2 regions of the Stenotrophomonas sp. STEN030 genome follow, and region 2 is predicted to be linked to the other one. Evidence: riboswitches for the same ligand, from Rfam matches in the RefSeq annotation. Region 2 holds a riboswitch; the other holds the start of a gene.
What was found. Region 2 has a riboswitch for thiamine pyrophosphate ahead of thiC (phosphomethylpyrimidine synthase ThiC). Riboswitches for the same ligand answer to the same signal wherever they lie in the genome.
Positions count from the first base shown of each region.

Region 1: it holds a riboswitch for thiamine pyrophosphate, as region 2 does, so the genes downstream of both, ACVOLR_RS10255 (TonB-dependent siderophore receptor) here and thiC (phosphomethylpyrimidine synthase ThiC) in region 2, are expected to answer to the same signal.

Region 1 covers NZ_JBRREB010000024.1:41,269-48,996, reverse strand. Annotated here, with positions in the region: partial or broken gene ACVOLR_RS10290 (IS3 family transposase) at 1-60, shown strand, start outside; gene ACVOLR_RS10285 (PDZ domain-containing protein) at 144-818, opposite strand; gene ACVOLR_RS10280 (hypothetical protein) at 1,183-1,596, opposite strand; gene ACVOLR_RS10275 (hypothetical protein) at 1,643-2,110, opposite strand; tRNA gene ACVOLR_RS10270 (tRNA-Cys) at 2,326-2,399, opposite strand; tRNA gene ACVOLR_RS10265 (tRNA-Gly) at 2,472-2,547, opposite strand; gene ACVOLR_RS10260 (phosphotransferase enzyme family protein) at 2,865-4,001, shown strand; TPP riboswitch at 4,045-4,140, shown strand; gene ACVOLR_RS10255 (TonB-dependent siderophore receptor) at 4,210-6,384, shown strand; gene pnuC (nicotinamide riboside transporter PnuC) at 6,381-6,977, shown strand; tRNA gene ACVOLR_RS10245 (tRNA-Gly) at 7,111-7,186, opposite strand; tRNA gene ACVOLR_RS10240 (tRNA-Gly) at 7,245-7,320, opposite strand; tRNA gene ACVOLR_RS10235 (tRNA-Gly) at 7,380-7,455, opposite strand; gene pgsA (CDP-diacylglycerol--glycerol-3-phosphate 3-phosphatidyltransferase) at 7,504-7,728, opposite strand, start outside.
Region 2 covers NZ_JBRREB010000020.1:39,222-46,949, reverse strand. Annotated here, with positions in the region: gene ACVOLR_RS08910 (DUF4136 domain-containing protein) at 1-20, opposite strand, end outside; gene thiC (phosphomethylpyrimidine synthase ThiC) at 160-2,034, opposite strand; TPP riboswitch at 2,150-2,251, opposite strand; gene ACVOLR_RS08900 (BCCT family transporter) at 2,522-4,102, shown strand; gene ggt (gamma-glutamyltransferase) at 4,215-5,918, opposite strand; gene ACVOLR_RS08890 (AfsR/SARP family transcriptional regulator) at 6,191-7,018, opposite strand; gene ilvC (ketol-acid reductoisomerase) at 7,660-7,728, shown strand, end outside.

The sequences.
Region 1 (7,728 bases), on a different contig from region 2:
CCAGCGCAGTTCGGCGACGCATTTCGGACAGCCCCAAACACGCCGATTTTTCTACCCTAGATCGGCTCAAGATTTGGGAGGCCGCCAGTAGGACTGCAAGGCAAAAATGCACAGGCATCACCTGCGCATTCGCCAAGAAGAGGTCATTGCGTTAGAAGCTTTACCTTCTGAGAATCAAACTCTTCCTGCGTCAGCACTCCCTGCTCTTTCAGCTTCAGTAGTTTAGCTAACTCATCCGCCACTGACGACGACGGTGTACTTGTTGATGGAGTGTTCCGGGGCTCTGCCTCTGCAAGCACCTCTTCCACATAAGCCGGGCGAAACTCACGATCCAACGTGAGGCTTATTGTCGCTCCATTCCTCGTAAGCTCGACGGGATATGTTGCGGAACTGGCCGCCTTCTCTGTGGCAGCCAGGTATTCGTCGTCATTTTTGAACCTGCGGCCTGCGACTCGAGTCACTACATCTCCGACAACGATCCCGGCTCGCATCGCGGCTGAGTCTGGCCGTACCCCAGTGATTCGCATAGCTCCGTAGCGGCCTTGTTGCGTGGCTTCGACGTCAACCCCCATGACTACATGATTCGGAAACGTTGTCCCCACCGGGAATTTCCCGCCGGCGGCCCCCATGAAGCCCATGATGCCGTTGTGGAAATCGGCCCCCGAAAAATCGACCCGCTGGATCTGACCGAACGCCATTTGCGTCTCCATCCATCCGGCAGCCTGCACCCTCGAAATCCCGGCGTTCTCGCTAATGTTGAAACGAAAGAATCGCTTGGGCGGCGTCGAGTAGCTGTTGCCCAGTAGCAGTTGGCCCATAATTGACTGCCCGGTGCTCAAGGGTGAGTCGCAGACAACCGTTGTTTCGTTGGATGATACGACTGTCCATCGCAAATCCATGCAACGCCCGGATATCTTCCCGGCTACTTCCGCGGCCTTTCCTGAGAAGAACATTTCGGTACTCCCCGACGGAGTAACCGCAAATAGGTCATTTGCGAATCCAGCAGCCGGAGTAGTCCCTAAGACGCAAAGCGCCATCAACCTTAACTTAATCACCTCTTCCCCCCCTGGACAAGTGACAATGATCTGGCCGCTCATACTAATGGGTCCCGAACCAATAGCGAACTGTGCCACCCATTCCCCCCCTCCCGCACGCCGGGGCAGGTCTGCAGGCCTGCGCTCTTTAGATCAAAACTAAACCTGCCGACCCTTCCTCACGCAACGACCGGCTGAACACCCGCGCCGCATCTTGCTCCGCCTCTACAATCCGGGTCAGCAGCCAATCGACAACACCTGACCAACCTTGGCGATACGCAGACTCGCTGACCCCCATGGCCGCGGCTCGCTCGCGATTGCTCAAGCGCTCATCTTTCATGTAGCCCATCGCTACGGCAGCAATCTGCGGCATGCGCTCTTCCAGCCTCTCCGGAAATAGCTGCTCGCGGGCCAGGGCAGCGCGCGCCTTCAACGCGCCCAGATTGCGACGAGTCTGCTCGCCTGGATCCCGCTCGAACTGCGCGATGCAGTCGGTGATCCCCCAAAGAGTCCGGGCGTCGATAAAACTGCGCGACCGGCGATTGCGCTCCTCCAGTGCCAATCAGGTTATCCCGTGAAACACGCGAACTATGTCCGCGCGGCTCGGATCAGGCCCGTACAGCGGCGCCATCGGCCGTGTAGGCCGAGTAGCCCCGGGGAAGCAAACGCAATGGGTTTGTCGGGAGCTCGCCTTGGGCCGCGAGCCAGTCCAGCGCGCGGGACTGGACACCGACCTGGTGCCGAAATGTTGATGGCGACAGAGTGTGGGCACGCTTCATCGAGGCGACCCATTCGGTTACCCAACAGAACGTGAGGTCGGCCATGGCCATTTCTATCAGAAGTCGCGACAACACAACCGGCAGCAGCTTGGCATCATCGACGGAGATGGCCTGTTTACTGCAGCACTCCGACACGCGACCGCGGAGGCGCTTGGGATCGGTCTTTGGCGCTACGAACTCCTCCGGCACCACTCCCCGATCGAGCAACGCTTCCAACCTTGCAACGTACTCATCCCCCTCCTTCTCCACCCCAAAACTGAGGTAGATCGGCTTGGGAAGCAGCCCTACCCCGCCCACGATGTAGTGCTAGGAGTCCCCCCGCTTTCGTTTTGTCGCCATGACCTTCCAGCAAACTCGCGTACAGGCACTTTAGGTATGCTGACGTGAGTTTGCCACGCGAAAACGAGTCGCAAACGGGACATCTCGCCCCGGAATGCGGATATTTCGCGAAAGGCCCAGAAATTACGAAAAACAAAAAAGCCCTGATTTCTCAGGGCTTTTTGCTTACTACTTGGAGGCCTGGGTCGGAATCGAACCGGCGTACGCGGATTTGCAATCCGCTGCATAACCACTCTGCTACCAGGCCAAACAATTGCACCGCCGAAGCACTACACCGCCTCGACATGAAAAGACCCCGCTGCGGGGGCCCTTTCCGATTTGGAGCGGGAAACGAGACTCGAACTCGCGACCTCAACCTTGGCAAGGTTGCGCTCTACCAACTGAGCTATTCCCGCGGTGTGGGGCGAATGATACAGACTTCGGCAGGGGCACGCCAGCGCTTTTTAACAATTCCTTTCACATGGGTTGTTTGACTGTCTGCGCTGGATCTGCAACCCCTGTAGAACCGAGCCATGCTTGGCTGGGGCTTTACCGGGAAGGCCCTTGCCGAGCATGGCTCGGCACTACACCGGGAAGGCCCCCTTGCCGAGCATGGCTCGGCACTACACCGGGAAGGCCCCTGCCGAGCATGGCTCGGCACTACATTCAGCAGCCTTGGCGGGGCTGGCGTACCATCGCGCCTCCCTCGTATCACCTGTCCTAGCCTGTTCCGATGACCCAGCAATCACACCGTGTGCAAGGCCTGAACAATGATGAGGTGGCCGCCGACTGGCCCGCCATCAATGCGACCGAGCTTGCCTGGTTGTGCCATTACTACCCGCAGCTGGACGCTGGCAGCACCCTGCTTTGGCACAGTCCGCGACCGATGTCGGCCGCAGCTATTGTTCAGGGCTCGCACAGCAAGGTTTTCGTCAAACGGCACCATCGACTGGTCCGTAGCGCTGCTTGCCTGCAGGAAGAGCATCACTTCATCACCCACCTCGCCAAGGCAGGGGTGCCGGTTACCCAGCTCCTGCATGGCCACGATGACCAGACCGCCATCGAACATGGCGACTGGACCTACGAGCTGCACGCCGTGGCCGATGGACAGGACCTGTACCGGGATGCCCCATCGTGGACGCTGCTGACCGAAGTCGAACGCGCGCGCGCTGCCGGCCGCATGCTGGCCACCCTGCACCGCGCCTCCTCCAGCTATGACGCGCCCCAGCGCAGCACCCACCTACTGGTCGCACGTGATGAGCTGATCCGTGCGGAAGACCCGATCGCGGCCCTCAAAGCCGATCTCTGCAACCGACCCGGTCTGGCCTGCTACTTGTCGCGCATTCCTTGGGAGCAACAACTGCAGCACAGCGTCATGTCTTGGCACATCGGCCTGGCAGCACGCCTACAGGCCGAACCTCGGCTCTGGGCACACAACGACTGGCATGTCTCCAACCTGCTGTGGGGCCATGGTGAGAATGCGATGGAAGTCAGCAGCGTGCTCGACTTCGGCCTGGCCTCCCCCACCAGCGCCCTGTTCGACCTGGCCACGGCGATCGAGCGCAATGCCATCGCCTGGCTGGAACTGGAACGCGGCGCCGAGGCGGTACGTGTCGAGATCGCATTGGCCTTGCTCGAAGGCTACCGCGAGGTAGCGCCCTTGTCGGCTGAGCGGGTACACCTGCTGGCCGACCTGCTGCCAATGGTGCATTTCGACTTTGCACTGTCTGAAGTCGAATATTTCGAAGGCATCACCGGCTCCACCGCGAATGCCGATGTGGCCTGGCGGCCGTTCATGCTGGGCCACCCCGAATGGTTCGCCAGCGCCCCCGGCCAGGCCTTGCTGCAGTCGCTGCACGCCGCTGCCTGAAGCGGCCCGACTCGCAAATCATTCGCATTTGTAGTGAAATGGCGCCCTGAAGCGGGGGTGCCTGGATTTGCCAGGCTGAGAGAGTCCCTTGGAACCTGATCCGGTTTGCACCGGCGTAGGGAGCTTTGAGCAGCAGCCGTCGCGCCGTCATTGGCGCTGCGCATGCGCGCCTTCGCTTCGTCTCCCTTGTTGCCTGAAGACGAATCGAATGAACCGCTGCCTGCGCCCCACGCTGTTGTCTCTCGCCCTGAGCGCCGCCCTGCCGCTGTACGCCAGCGACACCGGCCTTGATGCTGCTGCCGAACACTCCCCGACCGAACTGGCCGCCGTACGCGTACAGGCCCGTCAGCCGGAAGCAGACAATTCCCGCGCCAACAGCTTTGGCAGCGGCGACTGGAAAAGCACGCCGGCATCGATGAACGTGCTGGACCGCGACTTCCTTGACCACCAACAGGTGCGTTCGCTGTCCGAGCTGGCCAGCAATGACGCCTCATTGGGCGACGCCTACGCCCCGGTCGGCTATTACCAGAACGTCGCCATCCGCGGCTTCGCGCTGGACACCGCCACCGGCTACCGCTTCAACGGCATGTCGATTGCCGGTGAACAGCGGCTGGCGCTGGAAAATCTGCAAGCCGTTGAAGTGCTCAAGGGTGAAGCAGGTCTGGCGGCCGGCGTAATGGCGCCGGGCGGCATCATCAACTACGTCGGCAAGCGGCCGGCCGAAGTACGCACCGTCACCCTGGGCACCGACAACGAAGGCTCGCGCTACGCCGCCATCGACGTCGGCCATTGGCTGACCCCGCGCATCGGCCTGCGCTTCAACGCAGCGTGGGACGACAGCGCTTCCTATATCGAACATGCCGATGGCCGCCGCAATTTCTATTCACTGGCGACCGACTGGCTGATCGGCGAGCGCGGCAAGCTCGAAGTCGACGCCAACTACCAGACCAGCGCGCAGCGCTCGGCCTCCGGCTACCAGCTGCTGGGCGGACGTGAACTGCCGACCGGCGTGGACCGTGAGCAGTTGCTCGGCTATCAGCCGTGGCAGAAGCCGGTAGGCATCGCCAGCACCAACATCACCGCACTGCACACCTACGATTTCAACGCCAATTGGCAATCGCGCATTGCCGTCAGCCACAGCCGCACGGTGATCGACGACAACGTCGCCTTCGCCTATGGCTGCTACTACGCCGCGCAATGCGCCGATGGCAGCGTGCCCGGCAATTACTTCGCGCCTAACGGCGATTACGACATCTACGACTACCGCAGCCCGGACGACACCCGTCGCAACCAGGAACTGCGCGCCGAGCTGCGCGGCAGCTTCGACACCGGCAGCATCGGGCATCAGCTGACCATCGGTGCTGACCGGTTCCGTCGCACCGTCGACAAGCGCCGCAACGTCAACGAGTACGTAGGCACGGTCAACATCCATGACAAGCAGCTGCCGGTATTCGAGCCCTCGCCGCTGATGCCGGGCGCGTCCGCACGTCGCCTGGACAGCCGCCAGACCGCGGTATTCGCACTGGATCGCATCCAGCTCAATGAAGACTGGCAGTGGCTGGCCGGCGGCCGCTACGTGCGCCTGGACGAGCGCGCCTACGACAAGCGTGGCAACCCAGAACGTCGCAGCCGTCTATCGCGCTTCCTGCCGCAGACCGCGGTGATGTGGAAGGCCAGCGACAGCATCAATGCCTACGCCAGCTATGTCGAAGGCATCTCGCTCGGCCAGGAAGCACCGTTCTGGACTGCCAATGCCGATACCTTCCTGCCGGCAGTGCAATCGCGCCAGCTCGAAGTCGGCGTGAAGTACGCCAGCAGCGAGCAACTGACCCTGGGCGCTGCACTGTTCCGCACCACCCAGCCGTACCAGTACGCAAAGCCCGACGGCAGTGATGTCGGCTACACCTTCGTCGAGCAAGGCAAGCAGGCCCACGTCGGCTTGGAGCTGACCGCAAACGGCCAGCTCACCGATGCACTGCAGATCACCGCCAGCGCCAGCGTATTGCGGGCGCGTGCGCGCGACACCGGCACGCCGAGTTACGAAGGTCACCAACTGGTCAACGTGCCCAAGCTGCGCACCAGCGTGCATCTGAGCTATGCGCTGCCCTTCGTTGAAGGGCTGGACCTGACCGGCGGCTGGCGCTACGCCTCGGCCAATACCGCGCGTGCTGATGGTGCAGTTCGCGCACCGAGTTACAACGTGTTCGATGCCGGCCTGGGCTTCCAGCATCAATTGCAAGGCCACGCAGTGAACTGGAACCTGTCGGTGGACAATCTCTTCAATCGCTTCTACTGGCGCGATACCGGCAGCAGCATGGGCGATTACTACCTGTTCCCGGGCGCACCGCGGCAGGCACGCGTATCGGTGAGCATCGCACTGTGAGCGGCGCAACGCTCGAATGGTCGGCCGCGCTATGCAGCATCCTCGGCGTCTGGCTGATGGCACAACGGCGGATGGTCGCCTGGCCGGTCGGCCTGTTGTCGGTGGCGCTGTACGCACTGGTGTTCGCCGAAGCCAAGTTGTACTCGGACACGCTGCTGCAGCTCGCCTTCGCCGTTTTCCTGGTTTACGGCTGGGTCAACTGGCGCCGCCACGCCGCCGACGAAGGCAGCGTGCGCATCGTGCCCCTGTCACGCAGCAAGATGCTGCGTGATCTGGGCATCGGCCTGCTCGGCGGCATCGCCCTTGGTGCCGGCATGCACAGCTTCACCGACGCATCGCTGCCGTGGCTGGACGCGATGCTGACCGGATTGAGCCTGGTCGCACAGTGGTGGCAGGCACGCCGCCACACCGCCACCTGGTGGCTGTGGATCGTGGTCGATGTGGTCTACGTGGGCGCCTATATGTTCAAGTCACTGCACGTGACTGCGGCGCTGTACGTATTCTTCCTCGGTCTTGCCGTGATCGGGCTGCGTGCATGGAGTGCGGCTGCCAACTCCCCAACCACCGAACCGCTCCCGCACGGCGCGCGCTGAGCGATCCTTCGCATCGCCACTGCTGCCGTTGCCGGCAACAGCTGGCTGAAGGCAAATTGCAGACAATAAAAAAGGCCCCGTCAGGGGCCTTTTCTCACCTGCAGATTTCACATGGAATCTGCAGGTCATTATCTGGAGCGGGAAACGAGACTCGAACTCGCGACCTCAACCTTGGCAAGGTTGCGCTCTACCAACTGAGCTATTCCCGCGGATTGAATGCGGCGCCTGAAAAACAAGCAACCAGCATTCGAAGATGTATCGCAAGACTGGAGCGGGAAACGAGACTCGAACTCGCGACCTCAACCTTGGCAAGGTTGCGCTCTACCAACTGAGCTATTCCCGCAGGCTTGCTACATCTATTTACTCATCTACCCATAAACCGCGTGGAAAGATGTTTGAAACTGGAGCGGGAAACGAGACTCGAACTCGCGACCTCAACCTTGGCAAGGTTGCGCTCTACCAACTGAGCTATTCCCGCTTGGGAGGCGAAATTCTACATGCATTGGCCACAGTGTCAACAGCCTGTTCACTTTTTAACCGCACCATTGCGCGCAGCTTTTTCATCTTCACGCAGGCTCGGCCAAGCCGCACGCAGGTACTGCAGCGCAGACACCAGAGTCAGCAAAGCCGCGATGGCCAACATCCAGTCACCAATATGGAAAACCGGTTCACCCATCCAGATGGTTTTGTACGAGGTATTGGGCGACACCGAGTACAACAGGCACAGCAACGCCACCATCTGCGCGGTGGT
Region 2 (7,728 bases):
AGCAGGAGCAGCGTGGACAAGACGAAAAGCAGAGAAACAAAGCGAAGTTTCATGATCTACCCCTGGTGTGGACGGCTGCACGCTAACACGTCCGTACCCGTGCTGGCGTCAATCAGCGGCCGGGGCACCCGCGTGGATGCCCGGCCCCGACTCACCGGCTTATTCGACCCGGTAGACCTGCGCGCCCTGCTCGCGGAACTGCGCCGATTTCTCGGCCATCCCGGTCACCAGCGCCTGCGCCTCATCCACCCCCTGCTCGGCAGCGTACTCACGCACATCCTGGGTGATCTTCATCGAGCAGAAATGCGGGCCGCACATCGAGCAGAAGTGGGCCAACTTGTGCGCGTCCTTCGGCAGCGTCTCATCATGGAATTCCTTGGCCTTCTCCGGATCCAGACCGAGGTTGAACTGATCTTCCCAACGAAACTCGAAGCGCGCCTTGCTCAAGGCGTTGTCACGGACCTGTGCGCCCGGATGGCCCTTTGCCAGATCGGCGGCATGCGCGGCGATCTTGTAAGCCATGATGCCGTCGCGCACGTCCTGCCGGTTGGGCAGACCCAGGTGTTCCTTCGGCGTCACATAGCAAAGCATCGCCGTGCCATACCAGCCGATCATCGCCGCACCGATCGCACTGGTGATGTGGTCGTAACCCGGCGCGATATCGGTAGTCAGTGGCCCCAACGTATAGAACGGTGCTTCACCGCACTCCTGCAGCTGCTTGTCCATGTTCTGTTTGATCAGCTGCATCGGCACATGGCCGGGGCCTTCGATGATGGTCTGCACATCGTGCTTCCACGCAATCTTGGTCAGCTCGCCCAACGCTTCCAGTTCACCGAACTGCGCCGCGTCATTGGCATCGGCAATGCAGCCCGGGCGCAGGCCGTCACCGAGACTGAAGGAGACGTCATACGCCTTCATGATCTGGCAGATATCTTCGAAGTGTGTGTAAAGGAAGTTCTCCTTGTGATGTGCCAAGCACCACTTGGCCATGATCGAGCCACCGCGCGAGACGATGCCGGTAACGCGCTTTGCCGTCAGCGGCACATGCCGCAGCAGCACGCCGGCATGGATGGTGAAATAGTCCACGCCCTGCTCGGCCTGCTCGATCAAGGTGTCGCGGAAGATCTCCCAGGTCAGCGCTTCAGCGCGACCATCGACTTTCTCCAGCGCCTGGTAGATCGGCACGGTGCCAATCGGCACCGGCGAGTTACGCACGATCCATTCGCGCGTCTCATGGATATGTTTGCCGGTAGACAGATCCATCACCGTATCGCCGCCCCAGCGGATCGCCCACACCAGCTTCTCCACTTCCTCGGCGATACCCGACGACACCGCGCTGTTGCCGATGTTGGCGTTGATCTTGGTGAGGAAGTTGCGGCCGATGATCATCGGCTCGCACTCGGGATGGTTGATGTTGTTCGGCAACACCGCACGGCCACGCGCAATTTCATCGCGTACGAACTCCGGCGTGATGATCTGTTGGATGTTGGCACCAAAGCTCTGCCCCGGATGCTGCGCAAGCAGACCGGCATCACGCACCGCGTCCAGTCGCTGGTTCTCGCGGATGGCGACGTATTCCATCTCAGGGGTAACGATGCCACGGCGCGCATAGTGCATCTGGGTGACATTGGCAGTGCCGATGGCACGCCGGGGCAGCGTGCGGCCGGGGAAACGCACGGCATCGAGTCTGGCATCGTGCTGGCGACCACGACCGAACTCTGAACTGAGCCCGGCCAACTGCTCGGTATCGCCGCGTTCCTCGATCCAGGCGCTGCGCACCGCCGCCAGCCCAACTGCCAGATCGATATTGGCCTGTGGGTCCGTATACGGGCCGGAGGTGTCATACACGGTGACCGGATGATTCTCTTCGCCGCCAAACAGGGTTGGTGTGCGGGTCAGCGCGATCTCACGCATCGGCACCTGCAGGTCCGGGCGCGAGCCCCCGACGAAGATCTTGCGCGAACCGGGTATCGGCCGGGTCACCGACTCGGAGAGTTGCTGGGCCTGTTGCTGCAGGCTGGGCTGTGCGTTCATTGGCATTCGTCCTGTCTATCCACACGCGAAGTGCGAAGGCCACGCGAGGGATTCGCATGACGGAACGAAGCGAAGGCGTACGCCAGCCGGTCCTGGCCCATTGCGGGCACATCGACTGGCGGCACACGAAGCTTCCCTACGCCGGTATGAGCCGGATCAGGTTCGAAGGGTATGTCTCAACCGTGGCCCAGTGGCCGCGGTACCCCCGCTTCGGGCGTCATTAGACCTGCAATCGACGAGAATGCCAACCCGGCGGGAACGAGGATTGGCTAGCTGCGGGTACAGCCGTCAAGCACATGACCTCACAGCTCACTAACGTAATCGTGACGTGCCATTCAGTAGCATGCTGCTGCGGCTGGTTCCCAATGACTGCCTTGCGGCGCTTGCCGCTCCCCCTTTCCCGGCCCGTTGCCATCGTGCACGCCGGTTGTCCTGCAAGCTCTGGCTCGCTCCCCTCAATCGCTTATTTGATCGGAGAAGCTCCTCCATGGTGTTTCGTGTCTCCATCGCACTGGTCGCGCTGCTGGTGCTGATTGCTGGCCTCGCGCCAGGCCCCTTCAACGACGTGGTGCAGGCCGCGCTGACCCAGGTTGTGCGCGGGGCCGGCTGGATGTACCTGCTGATCGTGTTTTTGACGCTGTCGTTCCTGCTGTATCTGGCGTTCGGGCGCTTCGGCAGCCTGCGCATCGGTGGCGAAGACGCCGAGCCGGACTTTTCCCGTGCAAGCTGGCTGTCGATGCTGTTCGCCGCTGGCATGGGCATCGGCCTGGTGTTCTGGGGGGCGGCCGAGCCTGTATCGCATTTCGTCACCCCGCCGGAAGGCCTGACGCCGCAAAGCATGGATGCCGCCCGTGCCGCGATGCGCTACTCATTCTTTCATTGGGGCCTGCACCCGTGGGCGATCTATGCGCTGATCGGGTTGGCAATGGCCTGGTTCCAGTACAACCGCAATGGCCGGGGTCTGATCAGCGACATGTTGCAACCGGTCATCGGCCGCCATCATCGTGGCTGGGTCGGCAAGCTGGTGAACATTGCCGCCGTGGTAGCCACTGCCATCGGTGTCGCCACCACGCTGGGGTTCGGCACCATCCAGATCGCCGCCGGCATGCAACGGGTGTTCGGCGTGAGCGCAGGCGTGCCACTGCAGATGACCGTCATCGCCATCGCCTTCGTGCTCTACATGATCTCCACCACCAGCGGCGTGGACCGTGGCATCAAGTGGTTGTCCAACTTCAATCTGGCGTTGGCGGCGTTGCTGCTGGCCGCAGTGCTGGTGCTCGGCCCCACCGGCTTTATTTTCGATACCTTTACCACCACGCTGGGCTCCTACCTCAACCAGCTGGTGACAATGAGCCTGCGCATGTCGCCCTTCTCGGGTAGCACCTGGGTCGCGGACTGGACCATCTTCTACTGGGCCTGGTGGATCGCCTGGGCGCCGTTCGTGGGCGCGTTCATTGCGCGGGTGTCGCGCGGCCGCAGCGTCCGCGAGTTCGTGGTCGGGGTGGTACTGGCGCCAACCCTGCTCGGTTTCCTGTGGTTCTCGGTGTTTGGCGGCACCGCGCTGTGGGCGCAGCTGTTTGGTCAGGCCGATCTGGTCCAGGCGCTGGGCAATGGCTATGAAACGGTATTGTTCACGCTGTTCGACAGCATGCCGGCCTCGTTGCTGCTGTCGGGCTTGGCGCTGGTACTACTGGTCATCTTCTTCGTCACCTCCGCCGATTCTGCGGTACTGGTGCTGGCCAGCATGTCCACCGATGACGCCGGCGATCCTCCGTTGTCGCGCAAGCTGGTATGGGGCATTGCCATTGCACTGATCGCTGCGGTGCTGCTGCTGGCAGGCGGTCTTGAAGCACTGCAGGGCATGATCACCATTGCAGCATTGCCATTCGCGTTGTTGATGGTGCTGGTGATGATTTCGCTGTACCGGGTACTGGACGCCGAGCACAACCGCCAACGTCGGCTCGCACAGCGCGCGCGACACATGATGGAGGCGTGGATCGAACGCGAGCAGGCAGCGCAGGAAGAAGCACGCATGGCCGCAGAAGCAGACACCAACGCCGACCCCTGACTACAGACAATCGGCGGCGTCCCGGAGTTGCACTCAAGTTCAAAGCGCCCTCCCCTTTGGCTCTGGCCGACGGATGGGCGCAGTTACAGCACCGCTTGCTCAGCAACGAGCCTTAATAACCCGCAGCCTGCCCATCCTTGCGGCTTTCCGAAGCGCCATAGTAAACGCCGCTCTCCGGATCACGCATGATCGCCTGATAACCACCATAAGGACCGTCGGCAAACACCACGCGGTGGCCCTTGCGCATCAGGCTGCGCACCGTCTCATAGGCAAAGCCGGTTTCAAGATTGACCTCGCCGCCGTCACTCATCGCCGTGGCCTGCCCGGTCGGCTCGGTGGAGCCTTCATGCTGGATCCGCGGTGCGTCGCCGGCCTCCTGCAGGTTCATGCCGAAATCGACCAGGTTCATCACGATCTGCGCATGGCCTTGCGGCTGCATCGCGCCGCCCATCACACCAAAGCTGGCGAACGGCTTGCCGTCCTTGGTGATGAAGGCCGGGATGATGGTCTGGAACGGCCGCTTGCCCGGTGCATAACCGTTGGGGTGATCTTTCTGCAGCACGAACATCTCGCCGCGGTCCTGCAGGATGAAGCCCAGCCCCGGCGGCGCCATGCCGCTGCCCATGCCGCGATAATTGGACTGGATCAGTGACACCATCATGCCGTCGGCATCAGCCACGGTCATGTAGATGGTGTCGCCCTGCTCCAACTGCCTGGGCGTGCCCGGCTGCACTTCCTTCAAGGCCTTGTCCATCGAGATCAGCGCACGCCGCTGTGCGGCGTACTCTTTGGAGATCAGCCGCTGTACCGGCGCAGGCGAGAATGCAGGGTCCGCGTAGAAGCGTGCGCGATCGGCGAAGGCCAGTTTCTTGGCCTCGACGAACAAATGGATATGTTCTGCCGAGCCAAAGGGAATCTTCGAGAAATCGTAGCCTTCCAGCACATTGAGGATCTGCAGCGCGGCGATACCCTGGCTATTCGGCGGCAGCTCCCACACGTCATAGCCACGGTAATTGCTGCTGACCGGATCGACCCACTCGCCTTGGTGAGCGGCCATGTCCTCGTAGCTCAGATAGCCGCCATTGGCCTTGAAGTAGTCACCAATGCTGCGGGCGATGTCGCCTTTGTAGAATGCGTCGCGGCCGCCGTCGGCAATCTGCTGCAAGGTGTTTGCGAGATTCGGATTACGCCACATCTGCCCCTTGCGCGGCGCGTGCCCATCGATGGTGAATTGCTCCTTGAAGCCTGGATACTGCGACAGCTTGGGCACCGAGCGATCCCAGTAGTAGGCGATGACCTCCGATACCGGATGCCCTGCGCGCGCATAGGCAATTGCCGGCGCCAGATTCTCCGCCATTGGCTTGCGACCGAAGCGCTCGTGCAACGCGAACCAGCCATCCACCGCGCCGGGTACCGACACCGGCAGTGGTCCGGTTGCTGGAATTTCCTTCAAACCGCGCCGCTGCAACTCCGCCAGCGTCAGCGAGCGCGGCGAACGGCCCGAGCCGTTGTAGCCATGGAGCTTTTGCGTCTTCGGGTCCCAGACAATCGCGAACAGGTCGCCGCCAATGCCGTTGCCGGTAGGTTCCATCAAGCCCAGCGCAGCATTTGCGGCGATAGCCGCGTCCATCGCAGAACCGCCGCCCTTCATCACGTCGAGTGCGATCTGTGTGGCCAGCGGCTGCGACGTGGCCGCCATTGCATGCGGCGCGATGACTTCCGAGCGGGTGGCAAATTCATGCCCGGTGATACGGTCTGCGGCAAACGCCGTTACCGGCACAGTAGATAGAGCAAGCAACAACGCGGTACGCAGCATGGCGGGCAACCAACAAGGGAATGGCTGGACGATAGCCCAGCCACCGCAACGACGCACGTCTTGCGCGTGCGCCTCGTGCTGCACTCCCCGTCATCCAAGTGCTCGAACCAGCCAAGCTGGACCACAGGCATCGGACAGTCTTTGTGGGAGCGGCGTCAGCCGCGATGCATAGACATCTTCAGATGAAGCGGTTTGAGCAAGCTCAGCTTCGCGGCTCACGCCGCTCCCACAGACAAACAGCAGGCCCGCAGATCACCACTGGCAACCCAGCCCTACATCCGCGCAGACGCCAATCCCATCAAGCCAGCTGCCTCGTGTCCGCCGCTGGGCGCGCTACTGATCTGCTCCAGCAGGCCGCGCGTCTCCTGGCCTGGATCCAGACCCAGCTCCTGCCGCAGTACCGATTCGAATCGCTGGTAGACAGTGAGCGCCGCAGCACGCATGCCAGTGCCGGCATGGGCGCGCATCACCCGCCGGGTATGTGCCTCGTTCCAGGGATCAAGCTGACTCAAGGCACTGGCCAGCTGTACGGCAGGCTCCCAACGCGCTGCATCCAGCATTTCATCGCAGCAGCGCGCCGCCGCATCAAGCAGCTGCGCGTCCAGCAATTGCCGGGTGCTGGCCAGCCAGCTTTGGAAGTTGGAATCGGCAATATCCTCCATTCCATCCAGGAACACCCGCTGCTCGGCCATCAGGTGAATCGACTCACACGGCATCTGCTGCAGCAGATCGACATCGAACAGTGGCTCACTGCCACGCATCAGACCAACCGCCGAGCGCTCGATGCGCAGCCTGCGCTCCCCCAATGCCAGGCTGCAGAAGCGATTGAGGTTGCTCAGCACCTGACGCAGGTTGGTCAGGGCGCTGGTCTCACCCAGGTTTGGCCACAACAACGCCGCCAGCGCCGTCCGCGAATGCATGCGGTTGGACTCGATCGCCAGGTAGCCGAGCAGGGCCCACCCCTTCCGATAGATCAGCGGTGCAGGTAGGCCAACCCCCTGGCCCATCAGCTGCACCAGACCTGGCGTCAGCTCGCCGCTGGGTCCGTCACAGCGGTGCACGCCTGCACACGTGATGTCCTGTCCTGTTAACTGCATCATGGCTTCCATCCTCCGGCAGGCCCAGAAAAGAGCCTCTTACTTCCTAAACCGGCAAAAGCGGCGCGATCCAATCACCACCGGGCAATATTTTTCTCCCGCGCCAATCCAAGCTTCCGGATTGGCCCGAATCCGCGCAATCCAGCCTCAGCCGTTGATTGAACATGTAGGTTTCAGCCGCAACCATGCCGCCACGGCGGGGCTTACGCACCGAATCCAGAAAATCACACCTGCAAGCGTTGACACGCACCTACCTACGGTGGTTATCTCGACGAATGCTGCAACGCCACAACACCACCGCCAACACGCTTTCGACCCCGGCTCACGCCGCGGCGTCGCTGCTTGTACTCGTACTTATTACCGAACCTACAGGGGCGGGGCGAGCTGGCGCGTAGCAGAAAATGCCAGATTCGAACAAAGACCCCGCACCGGCCCCGGCGCGGGGTTTTTCGTTTCCAGCTTCTATTTCATCTGAAACCATGTATCCGACCCCAGACACCTCCAACAAACACACCGCCAACGCCGCCTGCCGCAGCGCTGCGACCTGCATGGTGCCTGCCCCGCCCGCCCCGGCCGCTGCGTCCTGACGCAACGGCCGTTTTTATTTCTGCCTGACTCTCTTCATTGCAAGGAAACCAAGCACCATGAGCACCAACGAACTGCCCCAGATCAAAATCGCCGTCGTCGGTTACGGCAGCCAGGGCCGCGCCCAT